Regions from separate parts of the Flavobacterium sp. XS2P24 genome, predicted to be linked through region 1. Evidence: riboswitches for the same ligand, from Rfam matches in the RefSeq annotation. Region 1 holds a riboswitch; the other holds the start of a gene.

Region 1 (12,152 bases):
AAACCCGCAATCCAATTGAATTGCGGGTTTTAGATATAATTTTTTTAGATGATTACAATCCAAAAGCAGTTTTAACTTGGTCAACAAAATCTAATTTTTCCCAAGTAAACAATTCAACAGTAACTGTTTTTTCGTTTCCACCTGGAGCAGAAAAAGTTTTAGTAACCGTTTCTGGAGTACGTCCCATGTGCCCGTAAGCAGCAGTTTCGCTATAGATTGGGTTTCTTAATTTTAAACGTTGCTCGATAAAGTAAGGACGCATATCAAAAATAGCTTCTACTTTTTTAGCAATTTCACCATTGGTCAAATTCACTTTTGAAGTACCATAAGTATCAATAAAAATACCCATTGGTTTAGCCACACCAATTGCGTAAGAAACCTGTACTAAAATCTCGTCAGCAACACCAGCTGCAACTAAGTTTTTAGCGATATGACGTGTAGCATAAGCAGCACTTCTGTCTACTTTACTTGGGTCTTTTCCAGAGAATGCACCACCACCGTGAGCACCTTTTCCACCGTAAGTATCCACAATAATTTTTCTTCCTGTCAATCCAGTATCTCCGTGTGGTCCTCCAATTACGAATTTCCCAGTTGGATTAATATGGTATTGGATTGCATCATTGAATAAATGAGCATGTGTTGGATTTTTTGCAATAATCCTTGGAATCAATATTTCAACAATGTCTTTTTTGATTTTTGCAAGCATTGTAGCTTCTTCGTCAAAATCATCATGTTGTGTTGAGATTACAATAGCATCAATACGAGTTGGCTTATTGTCATCGCTGTATTCTAAAGTTACTTGAGATTTAGCATCCGGACGCAAATAAGTAATTTCGTTATTTTCACGTCTTAAAATAGCCAATTCTTGCAATAATTTATGAGATAAATCAAGTGCCAATGGCATGTAATTTTCCGTTTCATTAGTAGCATAACCAAACATCATTCCTTGGTCACCAGCACCTTGCTCTTCAGGATTTTTTCTGTCAACACCTTGATTAATGTCAGCAGATTGTTCGTGAATAGCAGAAAGAATTCCACAAGAATTAGCTTCAAACATGTATTCGCTTTTTGTGTAACCAATTTTCTTGATTACATCACGAGCGATTTGTTGCACGTCTAAATATGTATTTGATTTTACTTCACCAGCCAAAATTACCTGGCCAGTAGTTACTAAAGTTTCGCAAGCTACTTTTGAGTCAGCATCAAATGCCAAAAAATTATCAATTAATGCATCCGAAATTTGATCTGCAATTTTGTCTGGATGTCCTTCGCTTACAGATTCTGACGTAAATAAATAGGCCATAATAATTATTATTTTAAAATTAAGCGAGAAAAAATAATTGCTGAAAAGGACTAAAGAAGAGTTTCTGCTTTAGCATTTTTTCTACTGAAAAATTTTCAGTATCCATAATGAATTGATTTCATTATGAAGAGGTTGCAATCAGTTCAAATTTTTCCTCTTGTATTCGGGTGCAAATGTATGAAACCATTTTGAATTGCAAATTAATCTTAACTTTTTTTTGCTTATAAATCTTTTCATCTACTTATATAAATACAAAACGGAATCTTTGGTTCATTTTTCTTTGTATTTTTTTTAAAACTTATTTGGAAAATTCAGAAATAGTTAGCATATTTGTTACAACAAAAAAAAAACATGAAATTTAATGTGTGTAATATGTCAAAAGCCATTCAGGAAAAGTCCTGTGGGTCGTGTATTGCTTAAATTTAAATTAAAATTTATATAGCAAAAGCCTCCCAAGAAAATGGGAGGCTTTTTTTTTGAACTCTATTTAGCTGAAAATAAAACAATATTAATCATAGAATGAATAACCTGAAAATCCATAATACAAATAATTTTAAAGTCAAAAATATGATTTGCGCCAATGCCATTATGTGCGTTCGTGTCTGTTGATTCCAAAAGTATAAGTTATAACACAACTTAAAAAACCCTTTTGGATACGCATCTAAAAGGGTTTTTTTATTCAGATTAGTTAATAAGCATAGAGAATTTCAGAATTCAAAAATAATTTAAAACAAAACTAACATCATAAATTAAAAGATTATGAGCACATCAAAACATTTTCCAAAGACATTTCAGTTACTAAAAAGCTTTAGTTTCAGAACCAAAACAAAAAAGGAAATCGATTCAAAAAATGAATTGACTAATCCAAGATTTGAAATTTCAAAAAATGATCCTTTGGCACAAAAAATAGTGCCGAGTTCATTGCTGTTTCAAATGTATTCAAAAGAAAATGAAGAACTTTTTATTTAAAAAAGTGATGGTTGTTTTAGCTTTTGAATCTTTGATGGTAAATCTCAAATTATGATTTCGACGAAAGATAAAACCCTAATGTGGTGTTTTCTCTTTCGTCGGGATAATAATTATGCGTGCGATTTTTTCAAGTCAATTTGCAATAAATCAATTAGAACCAATTTGATAAAAATTTGGTTGTTTAAAAAAATAGTGGTTAATTTGTGCCTTTAAGTTCAAAAACGTATTGAAATGTTATAAAGAAAGGCAGAGGGATTAGACCCGATGAAGCCTTAGCAACCCTTCGATTTATCGAAGAAGGTGCTGCATTCTACCTTTATTCTGTCCCGAAGCCTCGGGATATTTCAAATCTAAAGGAAAGATAACACAAAGAATTCTTCTAGTTCACTTCTAGCTTTCTTTCTAATATTTCCAGACACAAATCAAAAATCATAAAAGATTTGAAATTGGAAAATAAACCAACATCTATTACCGTACAAAATTTTACCACCGAAAGTGGGGCTTTTTACCCTGCCTTAAACTTAAGTTTTCAAGTTTTTGGACCGGCTTTACATACCGCTCCAATCGTTTTGGTAAATCATGCATTGACCGGAAATTCCCAAGTTGTGGGAGACAAAGGTTGGTGGAATGATTTAATTGGTGCACACAAAACCATCGATACTAATACATATACAATACTGGCTTTTAATGTTCCGGGAAATGGTTTTGATGATGCCGTTATTGAAAATTATTCGGATTTTACTACCAGAGATATAGCCAGAATTTTTATTGAAGGCATTCATTTTCTTAAAATCAAACAGCTTTATGCTATTATTGGTGGTTCTGTTGGCGGAGGAATTGCTTGGGAATTGGTTGCTTTAGAACCAAAAATCACACAACATTTAATTCCTATTGCAACCGATTGGAAATCGACAGATTGGTTAATTGCCAATTGTTTTTTGCAGGAGCAAATTCTAAAGAATTCTTCAAAACCTATTGAAGATGCTCGAATTCATGCGATGCTTTGCTACCGAACTCCAGAATCTTTTACTGCAAAATTCCAGAGAACTACTAATGAGGAATTAGCCATTTTCAATGTAGAAAGCTGGCTGGATCATCATGGTAAAAAACTTCAAAAACGTTTTCAAATTTCGTCTTATAAAATGATGAATCAATTATTGAAGACGATAGATATTACTAGAAATAGCTCTTCATTCGAAGAAATAACGTCAAAAATTGAAGCTGATATTCATATCATCGGAATCAATTCAGACTTGTTTTTTACTGCAAATGAAAATAAAGCAACTTACAAGAAATTAAAAAAATATAAAAATAATGTCACCTATCAGGAAATAGTTTCCATTCACGGACACGACGCTTTTTTGATAGAATACAAACAATTACACAATTTGCTTCAGGATATATTCTAAGCCAAAAAAACACAACACAATGAAAATATTAAAATTTGGAGGTAAATCTTTATCGAATGGCGACGGAATAAATAAAGTAGTTGCAATTATTACCGACAAAGTAAATCAAGGAGAAGAAATTGCAATTGTAGTATCGGCACGTGGAAATGCTACAGATGAATTAGAAGAAATTTTAGGTATTGCTTCTAAAAACGGAGATTACAAACCGCTTTTTGAGAACTTTAAAAAATACCAACAAGATGATTACCAAGAGGTAGATTTATCTGAGGAATTCAATGTTTTGGAAAAATTATTCGAAGGCGTAAGCTTAATTGGCGATTACAGTAATAAAATTAAAGACCAGATTTTATCAAAAGGGGAATTGCTTTCTGCAAAATTACTGACGGCTATTTTAGTTGAAAATGGCATAAATGCCCGTTTTGCCGATACTCGAGAATTGATAAAAACTGATTCTAAATTTGGTGATGCGCAACCTTTGGAACAAATTTCAAAGAAAAATGTCATCAATTATTTCAAACAAAATAACGGAACTACCGTGAATATTGTTACCGGTTTCATTGGTTCTAATAACAATAATGACACGACCACTTTAGGAAGAAACGGTAGTAATTATACCGCTTCACTGATTGCGAATTACTTAAATGCTGACGAATTACAGAATTATACACACGTTGACGGAATTTATACCGCAAATCCTGAATTGGTGCTTGATGCTAAGAAAATCGACCATTTGACTTTTAACGAGGCGAATGAGTTGGCTAATTTTGGAGCAACAATTCTTCATGCAAAAACCATTATTCCTTTGTTGGAAAAAAACATTCCGCTTCGTATTTTGAACACATTCAACCACGAAAATAAAGGAACATTAATCACATCCAATTCTAATAAGGAAGGAATTAAAACACTTTCGGTACTTGAAAATGTATCATTAGTTAATCTGGAAGGAAGAGGGTTACTGGGGAAAACTGGCGTTGATGCCCGTATTTTTAGAGTGATGGGCGACAATGATATCAGCGTAAGCATCATTTCTCAAGGTTCTTCAGAAAGAGGAATTGGTTTGGTCGTTGCCGCTGATAAAGCGACTAAAGCAATGATTGAATTAGAAAAAGAATTCGAAAATGATTTCTATTCAAAGGATGTGAATAAAATAACGGTTACTGATAATGTTTCGGTGATTTCTATCATTGGCCAGGATTTAAGCACGTTTCACAAGCCATATACAGCTTTGATAAAAAATAAAATTGTCCCGATTCTTTTCAATAATACCGTTACCGGTAAAAATGTGAGTTTGGTTGTGAAAAAATCGCAACTGAACAAAGCCTTAAACGTGATTCACGGAGAGATTTTTGGAGTTTCAAAGAAAATCAATATCGCTATTTTCGGACATGGATTAGTAGGTGGAACTTTGATTAACCAAATATTGGAATCGGCAGCAACCATCGAAAAAAGAAAAGACATTAAGTTGAATGTTTTTGCTATTGCCAATTCAAGTAATGTACTTTTAAATAAAAACGGTGTTACTCCAAACTGGAAAAATGAAATCCAAAATAATGGCTTTTCTTATACTATCGATGATGTAATTGCTTACGCGAATGAGCATCACTTAGAGAATTTGATTGCGATTGATAACACGGCAAGTGCCACATTTGTTGAAAATTACATTCCTTTGGCAGAAAGTAGTTTCGATTTGATATCGTCTAATAAAGTGGCCAATACGTTAAGTTATAGTTTTTATAAAAAACTACGAAAAGTATTAGCAGATAATCAAAAGAGTTATCTTTATGAAACCAATGTTGGAGCGGGGTTACCGTTAATAGATACGATCAAATTATTACACCTTTCAGGAGAAAACATCACTAAAATTAAAGGTGTTTTCTCTGGAACATTGAGTTATTTATTCAATAATTTTTCTGCTAAAGACGCGCCGTTTAGTGAAATATTGAAAGAAGCAATTGATAACGGTTATACCGAGCCAGATCCAAGAGAAGATTTATGTGGGAATGATGTAGGTCGAAAATTATTGATTTTGGCAAGAGAATTAGACTTGCAAAATGAGTTTGAAGAAATTGATATTCAAAATTTAATTCCAGAGCATTTGAGAGAAGGTGAAGTTTCTGATTTTCTAAATAAACTGACGGAGTTTGATCCAATCTATGCTAAAATAAAAGCGGAACAAAAACCAAATCACGTGTTGCGATACATAGGTGAATTATCAGGCGATTTGCAAAATGATAAAGGAAATCTGGAAGTGAAACTGGTTTCTGTACCATCAGATACGGCTTTAGGCGGATTGAAGGGTTCTGATTCTTTCTTCGAAATTTACACAGAATCGTATGGAGACCGACCTATCGTGATTCAAGGCGCAGGAGCAGGATCAGCAGTAACGGCAAGAGGCGTTTTTGGGGATATTTTGAGATTATCAGATAAAGGGTAAAGATTTAAGATTGTGGATTAACGATTTTTGATTTCAGATGTAAAAAACAAAAATCCGAGTTTTTGCGATAGCAAATCCGTTTTATCCGCGTCTGAACAAATATAATTAATTAAAAAAGGGACAGCCTCCAGTCTTGGCTCCCTTTTCGCCGTGGCGAAAGGGTTGGGGAGGGGATTAATATGAAAATTACACTAAACAGAGTAAACGACAATTTCCACTTTGAATTAAAAAATGAAAGAGGACACATTGTAAATGTAGATAGCCGACCAGAATTTGGCGGAGACGATAAAGGTCCAAGTCCAATGGAATTAGTATTGATGGGTGTTGCGGGTTGTAGCGCTATTGATATGATTTCGATTTTAAAAAAACAACGTCAGGAAATCACTTCTTTCAAAGCCGAGGTTGAAGGGGAACGTGTACAAGTAGGAGAAGCGAAACCATTCAAGGATATTACAGTAGTATTCTTTTTGGAAGGTCCTATTAATGAAGAAAAAGCAGCGAGGGCAGCACAACTTTCTTTCGAAAAATACTGTTCGGTTTCTAAAACATTAGAACCAACAGCGACTATTATTTATAAAGTAGTTCTGAACAATAAACCATTAGACAAAAACTAAAAAGACATAAGATGCCATACGTAAATTTAAAATTTGTAAAAGAGCAGGTAAACAAAGAACAAAAAAAATTATTAGTCGATGGTGTAATGGATATCATTGCTGATTTGATGGGACGAAATAGAGACTTAACAGTAATTACAATAGATGAGTTAGACCCCGAAAATTGGATTGTTGGAGGAAAGTCATTGGAAGAGACGCAAAATAATCATGGAAAGGTTTCGTATGTTAATATCAAAATTTCCAAAGGAACAAGTAATCCAGTCGAAATGACTTCGGTAATTGAGGCCGGAAAAAAATTAGTGCAAAACGTATTGGGCAGCAATGACTTAACCAATTTTTTCATAATTGAAGAGTTGAATCCAGATGGTTGGGGTTTTGACGGAATTTCAATGACCGTTAGAAACGAATTAGAAAAACAATTGGAGAATTAGAAAATTTTAAAGACATACTTACACGGCTAAAAAAAAAACCTTGCCGGCGCTGTAAAAACAAAAAATTATATCTTTAAGAAATAGAGTGTTGCATTTGTATCCCAACAACTTTAAACTTTAAATTAAAAAATAAAATGAACGAACAAGAATTTGGTTTTGAAACCCAAGCCATACGTACTCAATTAGAAAGAACACAATTTCAAGAACATTCCGTGCCTTTATACTTAACCTCTAGTTTTGTATTTGAAGATGCCGAAGATATGAGAGCTTCTTTTGCTGAGGAGAAAGATCGAAATATTTATAGCCGATACAGCAATCCAAATACCAACGAATTTATAGAGAAAATTTGTAAAATGGAAGGTGCTGAATCGGGATTTGCTTTTGCCTCAGGAATGGCGGCTGTGTATTCAACTTTGGCGGCTTTGTTGAACTCCGGAGACCATATTGTTTCGGCAAGTAGTGTTTTTGGAGCGACACATTCATTGTTTATTAATTATTTTCCAAAATGGGGAATTGAAACATCGTATTTTGACATCGATAAGCCTGAAACCATTGAAAGTTTCATAAAACCTAATACAAAGATACTTTTTGCAGAATCTCCAACCAATCCAGCGGTAGATATTATCGATTTGGAACTGTTAGGTGCTATTGCCAAAAAGCATGATTTGATTTTGATTATTGACAACTGTTTTGCGACACCTTATTTACAACAACCGATAAAATGGGGGGCAAATTTGGTAGTGCATTCAGCTACAAAATTAATAGATGGTCAAGGTAGAGTTTTGGGTGGAATTACCGTTGGAGACGCTGAATTGATTCAAAAAATCTATTTGTTTTCTCGACTTACCGGTCCTTCCTTATCTCCATTTAATGCTTGGGTATTATCAAAAAGTTTAGAAACTTTAGCGATTCGTTTAGATAGACATTGTGAAAATGCCTTGAAAGTGGCTGAGTTTTTGGAAGGCCATCCCCAGGTTAATAAAGTGAAGTATCCTTTTTTGAAATCGCATCCGCAATATGAAATTGCCAAAAAGCAAATGAAATTAGGCGGTAACATCGTTGCATTTGAAATAAAAGGCGGAATAGAAGAAGGAAGAGCATTTTTGGATAAAATAAAATTATGTTCGTTGTCTCCAAATTTAGGTGATACGAGAACGATTGTAACGCATCCGGCATCAACAACACATAGTAAATTAACTGTTGAGGAACGTTTGGCGGTGAGTATTACAGATGGTTTGGTGCGTGTTTCTGTAGGATTGGAAACCGTGAAAGATGTGATTGCCGATTTAGAGCAGGCACTTTCGTAAGGATTTTTGATTGCAGATTAACGATTTTTGATTGCAGATTAACTACAAATTAGAAATCGTTAATCTTCATTCACTATTCTTAAATCAAAAAGTATATTTTTGTTGTTACAATATAAAAAGAATGTTGATTTCAGATAGCTTTGAAATCTGCAATCAAAAATCGTTAATCTTCAATTTTATATCTTTTAAATGCTTTCAAAAAAAACAAAATACGGAATCAAAGCATTGACTTTTTTGGCACGCCAGAAAGATCAAACACCGATACAAATTGCTGAAATAGCGAAGAGTGAACATATTTCGATTAAGTTTTTGGAAAGTATTTTACTACTGTTACGCCATTCTGGTTTTTTAGGAGCCAAAAAAGGAAAGGGCGGAGGCTATTATCTGATAAAAGACCCTAAGGAAATAAATATGGCCCATGTCTATCGAATTCTCGAAGGGCCAATTGCATTACTTCCTTGTGCCAGCCACAATTTTTATGAGCCATGTGACGACTGTACGGATGAGGCCACTTGTGCAGTTCGTAAACTAATGACAGAAGTTCGCGACAATACGCTTATGATATTGGAAAACAATACACTGGCTGATATTGCATTTTAGACAATAAATCGCAAAAAATTTTTTGTAGTTAAGTTAAAAGTTTTACTTTTGCACAGTAATCTACTATTCCGATAGGGTAATGGATTTAAATAATAAAAAACAGTTGAATTATAAAAGCATGAACAAAGAATTGAAACAGGTTAATGTCAATGTAAAATCGGGAAATACTTTCGCGGAGCGTTTATGGGTTGTAATTCCTGTTGTTTTGCTGATAGGGTTGTTTTCGACATTAGTTTACAATCATTATGCTGAGTTTTCTTGGAATGGTTTTTTGGCTGGTTTTAATCAGGAATTTTTAATCTTTTTCTGTATCGGGATTTTTGCGCAATTAGTGGATGGAACTTTAGGAATGGGTTATGGAGCAACTTCTACTTCTTTTTTATTGGCGTATGGAATTCCGCCCGCAATCAGCAGTACAGGAGTTCACGTTGCTGAAATGTTTACTACTGGAGCTTCAGCAATTTCTCATCATCGATTTGGGAATATTAATAAAAAACTAGTGAGGCATTTGTTAATTCCGGGTGTTTTAGGTTCTATTGCCGGTGCTTATTTACTGTCGGATGTGATTGACGGAGATGCGATTAAACCATTTATAGCCGTATATATGATTGCGCTGGCCATTATAATTATTAGAAAAGCATTGAAAAAAAATATCATTAAAAAGAAAACTAAAAAATTAGGTGTTTTGGCTTCTTTTGGAGGTTTTATGGATGCTGTCGGTGGTGGCGGATGGGGACCAATTGTGACTTCAACTTTACTTGGAAACGGCAGAAATCCAAGATATACTATAGGTTCTGTAAATGCAGCCGAGTTTGCAGTAGCTTTTGCCAGTGGTGTAACATTTATGCTTTTTGGAGGAATACAAGGATGGCAAGTGATTATAGGGTTGATTTTAGGTGGTGTGATTGCCGCTCCAATTGCCGCTATTTTAGTCAATAAAATAAAGAGAAAACCTATGATGATTTTGGTAGGGATTTTAATTATTGTTTTGAGTTTAAAAACACTGTCTAAATTATTATAAATAGAAACGAAATTATGAGCATAGCAATAACCAATACTTTATTAGAAAAAACAAAGGATTTTTCACTTGAAGAAACACTTTCGTTTTTAGCTAATGAATTCAAAGATAAAGTAGTTTTCTCTACTTCTTTTGGGCAGGAAGATCAGGTGATTACGGCTTTGATTGGTCAAAATGATTTACCAATTACCATTTTTACATTGGACACAGGGAGATTATTTCAAGAGACGTATGACGTTTTTCATAAGACATTGAAAAAGTATAAAAAGGAAATTAAAGTTTATTTTCCGGAAGCTTCTGAAGTTGAAAATTTGTTAAATCAAAAAGGACCAAATAGCTTTTACGAATCGGTGGAGAATAGAAAAGAATGTTGTTTCATTCGAAAAGTAGCACCGTTGACTAAAGCTTTAAAAGGAAATGAAATTTGGATTACCGGTTTGAGAGCCGAGCAATCGGAAAATAGAAATGATCTGGCAGCTTTTGAATATGATGCTCATTTCAATATCATAAAATTCAATCCATTATTAAAATGGACTTTGAAAGAAGTGGAGGATTATTTAGAAAAAAATAATGTGCCACAAAACGCTTTACATAAAAAAGGGTTTGTAAGCATTGGTTGTGCGCCTTGTACAAGAGCTATAGCCGAAGGCGAGGATATCAGAGCAGGAAGATGGTCATGGGAATCAAGTCATAAAGAATGTGGTTTACACCAAAAATAAAAAGTTTAATCGTTTATCTGTTTGGTCGTTTAACCGAATAAACAAATAAACAAATTACCAAATAATAATGAGTACCATATTAAAAACAAACGCTTTAGAAAGCGAAGCGATATACATATTTAGAGAAGTAATTTCTCAATTTGACAAGCCGGTTTTACTTTTCTCTGGAGGAAAAGATTCGATTACATTGGTGCGTTTAGCGCAAAAAGCTTTTTTTCCTGCAAAAATTCCTTTTCCATTGTTGCACGTAGATACTGGACACAATTTTCCGGAAACAATTGAATTTAGAGACAAATTAGTTGCTGAATTAGGTTTGGAATTAATAGTTCGTAATGTTCAGGATGCTATTGACGAAGGTAAAGTTGTAGAAGAATCTGGAAAATATTCCAGCAGAAACAGTTTGCAAACAACTACACTTTTGGATGCAATCGAAGAATTTAAATTTGATGCTTGTATTGGTGGTGCGCGTCGTGATGAAGAAAAAGCAAGAGCTAAAGAGCGTATTTTCTCTGTTCGTGATGATTTTGGTCAATGGGATGAGAAAAACCAACGTCCGGAATTGTTTGATATTTTGAACGGAAAAATTGAAAATGGTCAAAACGTTCGTGTTTTTCCAATTTCTAACTGGACTGAACTAGATGTGTGGAGTTATATTGAGCAAGAGCAAATCGAAATCCCATCGATTTACTTTTCACACAAACGTAAAGTATTCTTGAGAGATGGTATGATTTGGTCACATTCTCCATTTGTATACCAAGAAGAAGATGAAGAAATCGAAGAAAGAATTGTTCGTTTTAGAACCGTTGGAGATATGAGTTGTACGGCAGCTGTTGATTCTTACGCAGCAACAATTCAAGAAGTAGTAGGCGAAATCAGATCTTCGACTATTTCAGAAAGAGGAGCCAGAATAGATGACAAACGTTCTGAAGCCGCGATGGAAAAAAGAAAACAACAAGGATACTTTTAGAAAATAATTATAAGGTATGAATTATAAATTATGAATTGTTCCGACACATTTAAAATTTATAATTCAACATTTAAAATAAAAAAATCAAATTTAGAAGTTTACATAAGGTGTCTTGAAAACCTTAAACTTTTAAACTTCAAACAAAAAACAAGGAATGGAAGTTTTAAAAATAGCAACAGCAGGAAGTGTAGATGACGGAAAGAGTACCTTAATCGGGAGATTATTATACGATACAAAATCGTTGACTACAGATAAGATTGAAGCAATAGAAAAAAGTAGCAAGCAAAAAGGATATGATTATCTTGATTTTTCTTTGGCTACCGATGGTTTGGTTGCTGAGAGAGAACAAGGAATCACGATTGATGTAGCTCATATTTATTT
Region 2 (12,152 bases), on a different contig from region 1:
GGCGAAGGCACAAAAATTGACAATCAAGTACATGTTGGCCATGATACCGTTATTGGAAAAAATTGTTTAATTGCTTCACAAACCGGAATTGCGGGTTGTGTCATTATTGAAGACGAAGTTACTATTTGGGGACAAGTAGGAACTACAAGCGGGATCACAATAGGAGCAAAGGCTGTCATTCTTGGTCAAACCGGAGTTACAAAATCAGTTGAAGGAGGAAAGTCTTATTTTGGTACACCAATAGAAGAATCAAGAGAAAAATTGAAACAACTGGCTAATATCAAGAAGATACCAGAAATTCTTAATAAACTAAAGTAATATGTCTGCTAAAGAAATCATTCAGAAGTTTTACAAATCAGATGCGCTAATTGACAACGAAGTCATAAAAGATTTTTTGCATCCTGAAGTTATTGTTGAATGGTACAGCAGTAAGGGATTAGTTCAATTGGATTATAATTCTTTATTGAGTCTGTCTAATGATTTGAGTAAAGCTTACGTTCGTTCAAAGGTTAGAATTAGTCATATTGTAAGTGAAAATGATACCATTTCGGTGCGTTATTCTCATTTTGTGAAAACGATTGAGAATCCAAGAGAAGAAATGTTATTGGCGCATTTTATGGTTATTTGGCAAATAAAAGACAATAAACTATTTCGAGGGTATCAAATGAGTCAATTATCATAATTTAGTGTCAAAAAACTGAATACTGAATACTGATTACTGATTACTATTTTATACTTTTGCATAACAATTTTAAAAACTACATAAAAAATATATCATGAGTGTTTTAGTTAATAAAGATTCCAAAATAATTGTTCAAGGTTTTACAGGAAGCGAAGGAACTTTCCATGCTTCTCAAATGATTGAGTACGGTACTAACGTTGTTGGTGGTGTAACTCCAGGAAAAGGGGGAACTACTCACTTAGACAGACCAGTTTTCAATACTGTAAAAGATGCTGTAGAACAAGCAGGAGCTGATACAACTATCATTTTTGTTCCGCCGGCTTTTGCTGCAGATGCAATTATGGAAGCTGCAGATGCTGGAATTAAAGTAATTATTGCAATTACTGAAGGAATTCCTGTTGCTGACATGATAAAAGCAAATAGTTATGTTAAAGAAAGAAATTCTAGATTAATAGGTCCAAACTGTCCAGGTGTAATCACTCCGGGTGAAGCTAAAGTTGGTATTATGCCAGGTTTTGTTTTCAAAAAAGGAACTGTTGGTATTGTTTCTAAATCTGGAACATTAACCTACGAAGCAGCTGACCAAGTAGTAAAACAAGGATTAGGAATCACTACTGCAATTGGTATAGGTGGAGACCCAATCATTGGAACAACTACAAAAGAAGCAGTTGAATTATTGATGAATGACCCAGAAACAGAATGTATCGTAATGATAGGTGAAATTGGTGGACAATTAGAAGCTGATGCTGCTCATTGGATCAAAGCGGATGGTAACCGTAAGCCAGTAGTTGGTTTCATTGCAGGAGTTACTGCTCCTCCAGGACGTACAATGGGACATGCAGGTGCTATCGTTGGTGGATCTGACGATACTGCTGAAGCTAAAAAACAAATCATGAGAGAATGTGGAATTCACGTGGTAGATTCTCCAGCTGAAATTGGTAAAAAAGTAAAAGAAGTTTTAGGTTAATCTAAACTCTAATTAAATATTTTAAAAGCCTCACAATTTGTGGGGCTTTTTTATTATAAATATGAATTAAAGAAATATCTTTGCACTTTATTAAAGGCATCTGTTTTTAAGATGTAATCCTAATAAAAACAAACATAAACGAATGGTTTCTAATGGACCTCACGATTTTGTGGGGTATTTTTTTGTCGAAGCCAGTTCAAATAAAAATAAAATAATATGTACAAAGAGTTAAAAAAATTCAAAGTTAGCAATCAGTTTTCATTTACTACAGAAGATAGTTTAGCAGAAGTTTGCAATGCATCAGAAGGATCTGGAGTATTTTTAGTGTATTCAGTAGGAGATGAAAAAGAGTTAATTATGGTTGGTTCTACTGGAACTGTTCAAAATAACGGAACTTTGAAAATTAAAAATGGTGGTTTAAAAGACAAAATTGTTGAAGGACACCAATTTGCTAAAACTGGAAGAAAATATTCTTGGCCTGCACAAATGAAAATCGAAGATATTAGCACACTTGAAGTGGTTTGGTATGAGACATTCAACGATAAGACAAAAGTGATTCCAACATTTGTAGAGGGACAAGTTTTACAAAACTTCCTTGACGAAAATGGAAGACTGCCAAAATGGAATGTAGCTTTTTAATTATTTAAAGTTTGCCTTTCAACATCTTAATTATAATCGCGCTACATTTTCATGTGGCGCTTTTTTTTGAATTATCTTTTTTTGGAATAAAATTAGGCTAATTTCATAAATAATTAATTACTTTTGCATCCGTTATCACGAATCCTTCAATAGGATAGCAACCTGCAACAACAAGCAAGGTGCTAAAACGATAAGCCAAATCCTTTGGAAAAAATGTTGTCTACATTCCCATATTTAGCTTTGTTTTTCGTCATAATTTTTAATTTTAAATTATTTTTATGACTTTATTTTCAAAAGAAAAAGGAAATGCCTTTGCCTTGATTCCTTTATTGGTTTTTATTTTTACTTTTTTAGGAGCAGGAATTGTTCTGAATGATTTTTATGCTTTTCCATCGCCAGTGGCAGTTGTAGTTGGTATCATAGCAGCCTTTTTACTTTTCAAATCCACTACTGATGAAAAAGTTGCTACATTGATTGCAGGATGTGGTGAAAGTAAAATCATGACCATGTGTTTAATTTATTTGCTAGCAGGAGCCTTCGCAGTAGTAAGTAAAGCGATGGGTGGAGTTGATGCTGTCGTGAATCTTGGAATAAATACTATTGATGTTGCTTATTTTCCTTTAGGAATTTTCTTGATTGCTTCTTTTTTATCAACTGCTACAGGAACATCAGTGGGTGCAATTGTAGCTATTGGCCCGATAGCTGTCGCTTTAGCTGATAAAAGCGGTGCTTCATTACCTTTAATTTCAGGCGCTTTATTAGGTGGCTCTATGTTAGGTGATAATCTTTCGATGATTTCTGATACTACTATCGCAGCAACGCAGTCATTGGGATGTGATCTAAAGGACAAGTTTAAGATTAACTTATTTATTGCCTTTCCTGCTGCAATTTTGACTATTATGGTTTTCTTTTATCTTGGTTTAAACTCGGATATTGTGACTGTTGCCATTGCAAAAAATGATTTTTCCTGGATTGCAATTGTACCTTATGTATTAGTAATAGTATTGGCGGTAGTAGGTGTTAATGTATTTTCAACATTGCTTATTGGAACTTTATTGGCAGGAATCATAGGTTATTTTAGTGGTTCGTTTACGTTAATGGAGTTCACTCAAAAGATATATGAAGGCTTTACCAGTATGACTGATATTTTCTTATTGTCAATGCTTACTGGAGGTTTAGCAGCTATGGTAGATAAAGCGGGTGGAATAACGTATTTATTAGTTCAAATTAAAAAAAGAATTAAAAGTAAAAAATCAGCTCAAGCGGGAATTGGTGCTTTAGTGGGTTTTGCTAATTTAGCAATAGCGAACAACACGGTTTCTATTGTAATTACAGGGCCTATTGCCAAAGAAATTAATGATGAATATGGATTGAATCCTAGAAAAACGGCTGCAATTCTGGATATTTTTTCGTGTATAATTCAAGGAGTTTTACCGTATGGCGCTCAAGTATTGCTTATATTGAGCTACGCTAATGGAAAATTAGATTTCTTTGACTTAATTAGTAATGCTTGGTACCATTTATTTTTACTGATTTTCACATTGGTGGCTATTTATATTTCGTTTTGGGACAAATGGACAAAGCGATTCTTTAAAATTTAAGAATTGAATTTTTGACTGTAATTGCTTTTGAATTTTTTTTAAAAAGGGAATTATTATATATTTGACGGGTGTAAGATAGCCCTGATAGTAGTGAAAATCCTTTTATGTGAACGTTAGTGTTCATAAAAGATTGAAGCGGATAGCAGGATTAGCTTCAAATAAAATTTAAACTAATTTTTGAATATGAAATTACTAGAAGGAAAAGTTGCCATAATTACAGGTGCAAGCCGCGGAATTGGAAAAGGAATTGCAGAAGTTTTTGCAAAACATGGTGCAAATGTTGCATTTACATACAGTTCGTCAGTGGAATCAGCTTTGGCTCTTGAAAAAGAATTGAACGCTTTAGGAATTAAAGCTAAAGGATATCAATCTAACGCAGCCGATTTTAATGAAGCGCAAACTTTTGTAGATGCAGTTTTGGCTGAATTTGGAACGGTTGATATTTTAATTAATAACGCTGGGATTACTAAAGACAACCTTTTGATGCGTATGTCCGAAGAAGATTTTGACAAAGTGATGGATGTCAATTTGAAATCAGTTTTTAATATGACCAAAGCAATTCAACGTACTTTCTTGAAACAACGTTCTGGTTCTATAATCAATATGAGTTCAGTTGTAGGTGTGAAAGGAAATGCTGGACAAACTAATTATGCTGCTTCAAAAGCGGGAGTTATTGGTTTTTCTAAATCAGTGGCGTTGGAATTAGGATCACGTAATATTCGTTGTAATGTAATTGCTCCTGGATTCATCGAAACAGAAATGACGGCAAAATTAAACGAAGATGTGGTAAAAGGATGGAGAGACGGAATCCCGTTGAAACGTGGCGGAACGACTGAGGACGTTGCTAATGCATGTCTTTTCTTCGCGTCTGATATGAGTGCGTATGTAACTGGACAGGTTATGAATGTTTGTGGAGGAATGCTTACCTAAAAAAAATAGTGATCAGTCATCAGTGCTCAGTTGCTGAATACTGATGACTGAACACTACTAAAATATGACAACAAACACTTTACTATTATTACTACTTTCTTTATTAATAGCTGGCGGTTTGTCATTTTTTCAATATATCTACAAAGCCAAAAACAAATCGAAAGTCGGTTGGTTTTTGGCTTTTTTGCGTTTTTCATCCATTTTTGGAATTTTATTATTATTGATTAATCCAATACTAACAAAAAATACGCTGGAAACGGTAAAAACCCCTTTGCCGATAATTGTTGATAATTCGAGTTCTATTTCTTTTTTGAATGCCAATGAAAAAGCATTGGAATTGTATAAAAAAATACAATCAAACTCAGATTTACAAGAGAAATTCGATGTGCAATCGTATCAGTTTTCAGATGATTTTGAACCGACTGAAACATTTGATTTTAAAGGAACTCAAACTAATATTGATGTTGTTACCAAAAATCTAAAAAGCATTTATAAAAATGCAATCTATCCAACAGTTTTAATTACGGATGGAAACCAGACTTCGGGAAATGATTATGTATTTAGTTTTGATACTGCAAATAAAATATATCCTGTAATTGTAGGCGATACAACTACTTTCTTAGATTTTAAAATCAATCAACTGAATGTTAATAAATATGCTTTTCATAAGAATAAATTTCCTGTAGAAGCTTTTTTACAGTATTCAGGAACTAAAAGCATAACGGCCGATTTTATTATTTTACAAGGAAATTCGGTATTTAGCAAACAATCGATTGCCTTTTCTCCTTCCAAAAAAACGGCAACTGTAAGCGTACTTTTACCAGCTGATAAAATAGGATTACAGATTTTTAAAGCTACTATTTCATCTAAAGAAAAAGAAAAAAACACGTACAATAACACTAAGAATTTTGCGGTTGAAGTTATAGACCAAAAAACAAATATTGCTATAGTATCAGCTATAATTCATCCTGATTTAGGCGCACTAAAAAGAGCCATTGAATCAAATGTACAACGTAAAGTAACTATCGTTAAACCTAATGATATTAAGACGTTACAAGATTTTAATGTTTTTATTTTATACCAGCCAACAGCCGAATTTAAAAACATTTTTGAGAGTAATAAAGGTGCTGGAATCAATACGTTTATCATTACTGGTAACAACACCGATTTTAATTTTCTGAATCAACAACAGGATAATTTGAACTTTAAAATGAGCGGACAAAAAGAAGATTATTTGTCGGTTTTTAATGCGCAGTTTAATTTGTTTGCGGTTGATAATATTGGGTTTGAAAATTTACCGCCTTTGCAAAATGCTTTTGGAACCGTAACTACAAAAGGTGCGGTGTCAGTTTTGCTTTCATCAAAAATTAGAGTAATAGACACCAATTCACCTTTGCTGGCTTTCACAGAAAATCAAGGCAGGCGAGCCGCTTATCTTTTGGGAGAAAACAGCTGGAAATGGCGTTTGCAAACACATGTCAACAATCAATCATTTGAAAAATATGATGTTTTCATGGATAAGATTATTCAATTTTTGGCTTCTAATAATTCTAAAAAATCATTAGTGGTAGAACATGAAAGTTTCTATAATTCCGGTGAAGCGATTGAAATAACCGCGCAATATTTCAATAAGAATTATGAGTTTGATGAAAAAGCACGTTTGACAATTGCGGTAACGAATACCAAAACGAAACAAACAAAAAATTACGATTTATTAAAAGGAAATAATTCCTATAAAGTCAATCTTGACGGGCTTAAAGCGGGACCTTACGCGTTTACGGTAAAAGAATTGAATTCTAAAACGACGTATTCCAGTAGTTTTGAAATTCTTGATTTTGATATCGAAAAGCAATTTGTCAATCCAGATGTGGAGAAATTGACACAATTAGCTACGCAAACACAAGGGAAAGCGTATTTTCCGGACCAAGTAGATGTGTTGATTAAAGCGCTTTTGGAAAATGAGGAATATAAGGCGATACAAAAGAATATTGTTACCAAAACACCTTTGATTGATTGGATTTGGTTACTGGTTTTGATTTCAATTTTGTTGGCAACCGAATGGTTTGTTCGAAAATACAACGGATTACTGTAATAAAATACAATTAAACATCATGGATTTTAGACTAAAAGTATTCTATACCGTTGCTAATCGGTTGAGTTTCACAAAAGCTGCAACTGAATTGTTTATTACGCAACCTGCGATTTCAAAGCATATTCAGGAATTAGAGGAACAATATAAAATTAAACTTTTTGACAGAAACGGTTCTAAAATTTCACTGACAGCTGCAGGTGAAGTCTTACTGAAGCATACCAAAAACATTTTTGAAATATACCGTGAAATAGATTTTGATATGAGTACGCTGATAAATCAACGTTCCGGATTGTTACGATTGGGAGCCAGTACGACCATTTCTCAGTATATAATTCCGCCACTTTTAGCTCGTTTTCATCAAAAATTACAAGATGTAAAAGTAAGTTTACTAAATGGAAATACGGAACAAATAGAAAATGCTTTATTAAAACAGGAAATCGAAATAGGAATTGTTGAAGGACAATCAAAAAATAAGTCTATTAAATATACGGAGTTTCTAAAAGACGAATTGGTTTTAGTCTGTAAGAGTTCCAATCCGTTAGTAAGTCGTGATGAAGTGACTCAGGAAGATCTTAAAAAAATGTATTTTTTGATGCGGGAACAAGGTTCAGGAACACTTGAAGTTATTGAACATGCGTTAAAACCATTTGAAATTAAATTATCAGAATTAAAAATCGAAATGCAATTAGGAAGTACCGAAAGCATAAAATCCTATTTGATGAACTCTGATTGTGTGGCTTTTATATCGATTCATGCCATAGAAAAAGAACTTCAAAACAATGAATTGGCTATATTAGATATTAAAGATCTTATTATAGAACGTTTCTTTTACGTTATTACGTTACAAGGAAAAACGGATTCGTTATCCGATTTGTTTATCCAGAACATTTCGAATCATTATAATTTAAAGTTATAGGAGATTATAATTTGCGATTGGTATAAATAGATTTATCTATCCACCTTTGTACTGTAATAATTCAACAACTTTACATTGGAAACGCATCAAAAACTTATTCAAAAAGAGTCTTTTATTTTTTTTAAAGTAAATGCCACATTGCAGCAACTCATTTTCTTTGCATTGCTATTGTTTTGCACTACCATTTTTGTTTCTCCACCAATTGCTTTAGTCTTAGGATTGATTGTAGCCAATCTTTTTGGACATCCTTTTTTAGAATTGAATCATAAAGCCACTAATTATCTGTTGCAGTTTTCGGTAGTTGGTTTAGGATTTGGAATGAATGTCCACAGTGCAGTTTCTGCTGGTAAAGAAGGCTTTTTATTTACGATTATTTCTATTGTGAGCACTTTAGTTTTAGGAACTTTTTTAGGGAAATGGTTGGAAACGGAGAAGAAAACCTCTCATTTAATTTCATGCGGAACTGCAATTTGCGGAGGGAGCGCCATAGCCGCGATTGCCCCAGTAATCAAATCAAATGAAAAACAAACCTCAGTTGCCTTGGGAGTGATATTCATTCTGAATTCGGTGGCGCTGTTTTTATTTCCAGCGGTGGGTGATTGGTTGGATTTATCACAAAAAGAATTTGGATTATGGTGTGCCATTGCTATTCATGATACGAGTTCAGTGGTAGGAGCTGCCAGTAAATATGGTCCGGAAGCCTTGCAAATAGCTACTACGGTAAAATTAGCCCGAGCTTTGTGGATAATTCCTGTAGCATTGATTACGGCATTTATTTTCAAAAATAAATCGGGGAAAATAAAAATCCCATATTTTATTGGACTGTTTATTTTGGTTATGATTGCCAATACGTATCTGCCTCAAATGAAGAGCATAGGACCGCATTTTGTTTCAGTTGCCAAAATAGGTCTTACGGTTACTTTGTTTTTAATTGGAGCCGGATTAAATAGAACTGTTCTAAAATCAGTGGGGTTAAAACCGCTGGCTCAAGGAATTTTACTTTGGGGCTTCATTGCAACCGCGACTTTAATTTCGATTATTTATTTAAAATAGTTTTATGATGAAAGGTTTTTCGTTTGATAACATGAAATTCAAATCGGAAAGTATCATTAAAAATTGCTGTAACAAAACTATGGCGTAGATAAACGTAAATCATGAAAACGGCTCTTTTTCCTTACTATCGAAAACATATTTGTAAGTTTTCTTTTTTAATTAACAGAATCTTAAAGCCAATTTTTTCTAATAACGATTTAAAGAAATACATTTACATTTCAAAAAAATAAAATTAATGAAAAATTTTAAAATCAGACCTACACTCATTGCGTTATCTACTCTTGGAGTTGCTTTTTTTCTTTTATCATGGGGAGTTATTGGACATGAACGAATCAATAGAGCAGCGGTAATGGCACTTCCAAAACCATTGCAGACTTTTTTTTACAATCATATTGATTTCATTACACAAGAATCTACTGTTCCAGATTTAAGAAGAAATGTTTTGAATGATAAAGCTGAGCCACCTCGTCATTATTTTGACATGGAGAATTTTGGTGATGTAGAAACTTTTCCTAAAACAATGGAAGAAGCAAAGCTAAAATACGATGAGAAGTTTTTGACTAAAAACGGAATATTACCTTGGTACATTCAGGATATGATGGTCAAATTGACTAAGGCTTTTAAGGACAAAAGAAAAAACGAAATATTATTCATTGCAGGCGATTTAGGACATTATATTGCAGATGCACACATGCCATTGCATACTTCTGACAATCACGATGGACAAAATACCAACCAAAAAGGAATTCATTCGTTGTGGGAAAGTCGTTTGCCGGAATTGTTTGCTAAAGATTATAAATTGAATGTTGCACAAGGAAAATATTTAGAGGATGTAGATAAAGCAACTTGGGATATCATTTTTGACACTCATAGTTTAGTGGAACCTTTGTTGGCTACTGATAAAAAACTAAGAATTGCAACTGCAGAAAACAAGATGTATGTAACTGATGCTACTGGAAATGTAGTCAAAAATAAATACGGTGGAATGTTATATTCTGATGAATATGCAGCTAAATTACATACGGATTTGAATGGAATGGTTGAAAAGCAAATGAAAAAAGCCATTACTGCAACAGCAAGTTTTTGGTACACGGCTTGGGTAAATGCAGGAAAACCGGATTTAAGTAATCTTGATGCTGCCGAACTTACAAAACGCAACAGCAAAACGTTAAAAAAGGATTTAAAAATTTTTGAAAAAGGGAATCTTTTTGGTTTGACAAGCGAAAGAGAGTAATCCTATATTTCCAATTAAAAAACGGGTGAGATTTTAATTTCACCCGTTTTTTTTATGTCAGTTAATTTTTTGATATTTCTTTTTCTTCAACATATCCGAGGCTGTTTGATAGTATGAAATCGTTTCGTTTATTAAATCTGGTCTTTCTTTTTTCAACACTATTTGATCGTAATGAATTTGGAAATCACGAGCTACTTTTTGGTTGGGTTTCAAAGTCAATTGAAACTGTTTTACTTTTTGTTTGGGAGAAATAACCGTTAAAACATTGTCTTTTATTAATCCTAAATCCTGATAGGTTGCAATTAACGCTCTGGGTTTGTACTCTGGTTTTAAAACATCCTGACCATAAAATTTACTTTGGTAATCAAAATTTAACAACCCAAAAAGAGTTGGCATAATGTCTATTTGTGACATCAGGTTTGCATATTTTTTTGGTTCAACAAAATCGGGACTATAGATTAGGGCAGGAATTCTATATTTATCTGCCGGAAGTTCTGTTTTTCCAGCACTGGAAGCACAATGATCGGCTAGAATGACAAAAACAGTATCGTTAAACCAAGGTTGTTTCTTGGCCATTTCAAAGAATTTTTTCATTGCATAATCCGTGTACTTGACACCGCCATCCCGAGATTTTGCATCACCCGGAATATCAATTTTACCATTTGGATACGTGAATGGTCTGTGATTGCTTACGGTCATAATGTGATTGAAGAACGGCTTATTTGCTGTCGCTTCTTTGTTCATTACCTTGATTGCTTTGTTGTACATATCTTCATCGCAAACACCCCAAATATTAGCAAAAGTGATCTCGTTTGGTGCAAATGTTTTTTTGTCTACAATTTCATATCCATTTCCTGAAAAGAAATCTCCCATATTATCAAAAAAGGAATCGCCACCGTACATGAATTTTACAGTATAGCCTTTTTGTTTAAATATAGTTGCAGTAGAAAATTTATTTTTATTGTCTTCTCGTTTCACCACACTTTCGCCAGCGGTAGGAGGAAAGGATAAAGTAACCGCTTCAAGACCGCGAACCGTTCTGTTTCCCACAGCATAGAGGTTTGTAAAAACTAAACTTTTAGTTGCCAAACTATCTAAAAACGGAGTTATATTCTTTTCACTTCCGTACATTTTCATAAACTCTGCGCTGTAACTTTCGATAGTTATTAGCACCACGTTTTTGTGGTTTTCAGCAGCTTCATTCTTTATTTCTCTCAAAGTAGTTTCTCCTGAAATGGAAGGAATTTGTTGCCTTAATTGAGCAAAAGCTTCGCTATTGGGAACGGTTTTATAGAATTTAAAATAATCCAATTCACTTTTCATAAAGGCAATGTAGAATTTATACAGACCATTGGCCTGTAATTCATTGGCAAATATATTTTGAGAATTTTCTCTAGTGGATAACGCGGGAATTGCGACCAAAGATAACCCGAAAAGAAGCAGGTAAATTCCTAAAATTTGGATTTTTTCTACAAAAGCGGGAATGCTTTCAATGTAATTTTTTGATTTTTTTACTATGAAATAGGTAACTAATCCTGCAATTATAAAGAGTACTGAAAACAATGGAATAACAGGATAAGATTCCATAATATTACCGATGACTTCATTGGTGTAAACCAAATAATTTACTGCGATGAAATTGTATTTTACCCCAAATTCATTCCAAAAAAAGTACTCACTGATTCCATTTTGTAAAATTAAAACCACGTAGAGAAAAATCACAAAGGAGAACAACCAAAATCTGATTTGACTTCGGTATTTCGGAAGGAAAAGTAATAATCCAAATAAAACTGTTTTGATTGCTATAAAAGTAATGCCAATTTTAGGTAAGGCACCACCATATTCATTAAGAATAGTTTTGCCAAATGAAACATAGAGTAATAAGGATAGTAATAAACCAAAAAGGATGTAACCGTATGGTTTAAAGTATTTTGAATTAGATATAAAAATGAGATATAACCATAAAAAGCCACTAAGTAAAACAAAAATAAAAAAGTCAGATACAAACCCAAAAACAAATAAAGACAGCGTATCAGTC

Evidence for each region. Region 1 has a riboswitch for S-adenosylmethionine ahead of QLS31_RS08515 (alpha/beta fold hydrolase). Riboswitches for the same ligand answer to the same signal wherever they lie in the genome.
Region 2: another riboswitch for S-adenosylmethionine. It lies ahead of QLS31_RS03995 (Na+/H+ antiporter NhaC family protein); the one in region 1 lies ahead of QLS31_RS08515 (alpha/beta fold hydrolase).

Annotation. Positions count from the first base shown of each region.
Region 1 is NZ_JASCRU010000009.1:46,113-58,264, reverse strand. Features, by position in the region: gene metK (methionine adenosyltransferase) at 53-1,303, opposite strand; gene QLS31_RS08520 (hypothetical protein) at 2,063-2,272, shown strand; SAM riboswitch class I at 2,504-2,640, shown strand; gene QLS31_RS08515 (alpha/beta fold hydrolase) at 2,719-3,681, shown strand; gene thrA (bifunctional aspartate kinase/homoserine dehydrogenase I) at 3,701-6,115, shown strand; gene QLS31_RS08505 (OsmC family protein) at 6,295-6,729, shown strand; gene QLS31_RS08500 (tautomerase family protein) at 6,741-7,160, shown strand; gene QLS31_RS08495 (aminotransferase class I/II-fold pyridoxal phosphate-dependent enzyme) at 7,295-8,467, shown strand; gene QLS31_RS08490 (Rrf2 family transcriptional regulator) at 8,657-9,067, shown strand; gene QLS31_RS08485 (sulfite exporter TauE/SafE family protein) at 9,186-10,088, shown strand; gene QLS31_RS08480 (phosphoadenylyl-sulfate reductase) at 10,103-10,804, shown strand; gene cysD (sulfate adenylyltransferase subunit CysD) at 10,872-11,771, shown strand; gene QLS31_RS08470 (GTP-binding protein) at 11,926-12,152, shown strand, end outside.
Region 2 is NZ_JASCRU010000003.1:181,307-193,458, reverse strand. Features, by position in the region: gene QLS31_RS04015 (UDP-3-O-(3-hydroxymyristoyl)glucosamine N-acyltransferase) at 1-318, shown strand, start outside; gene QLS31_RS04010 (nuclear transport factor 2 family protein) at 320-682, shown strand; gene sucD (succinate--CoA ligase subunit alpha) at 777-1,649, shown strand; gene QLS31_RS04000 (hypothetical protein) at 1,866-2,288, shown strand; SAM-I-IV-variant riboswitch at 2,416-2,512, shown strand; gene QLS31_RS03995 (Na+/H+ antiporter NhaC family protein) at 2,567-3,889, shown strand; gene fabG (3-oxoacyl-[acyl-carrier-protein] reductase) at 4,073-4,819, shown strand; gene QLS31_RS03985 (hypothetical protein) at 4,884-6,911, shown strand; gene QLS31_RS03980 (LysR family transcriptional regulator) at 6,931-7,827, shown strand; gene QLS31_RS03975 (putative sulfate exporter family transporter) at 7,903-8,880, shown strand; gene QLS31_RS03970 (zinc dependent phospholipase C family protein) at 9,116-10,114, shown strand; gene QLS31_RS03965 (alkaline phosphatase family protein) at 10,172-12,152, opposite strand, start outside.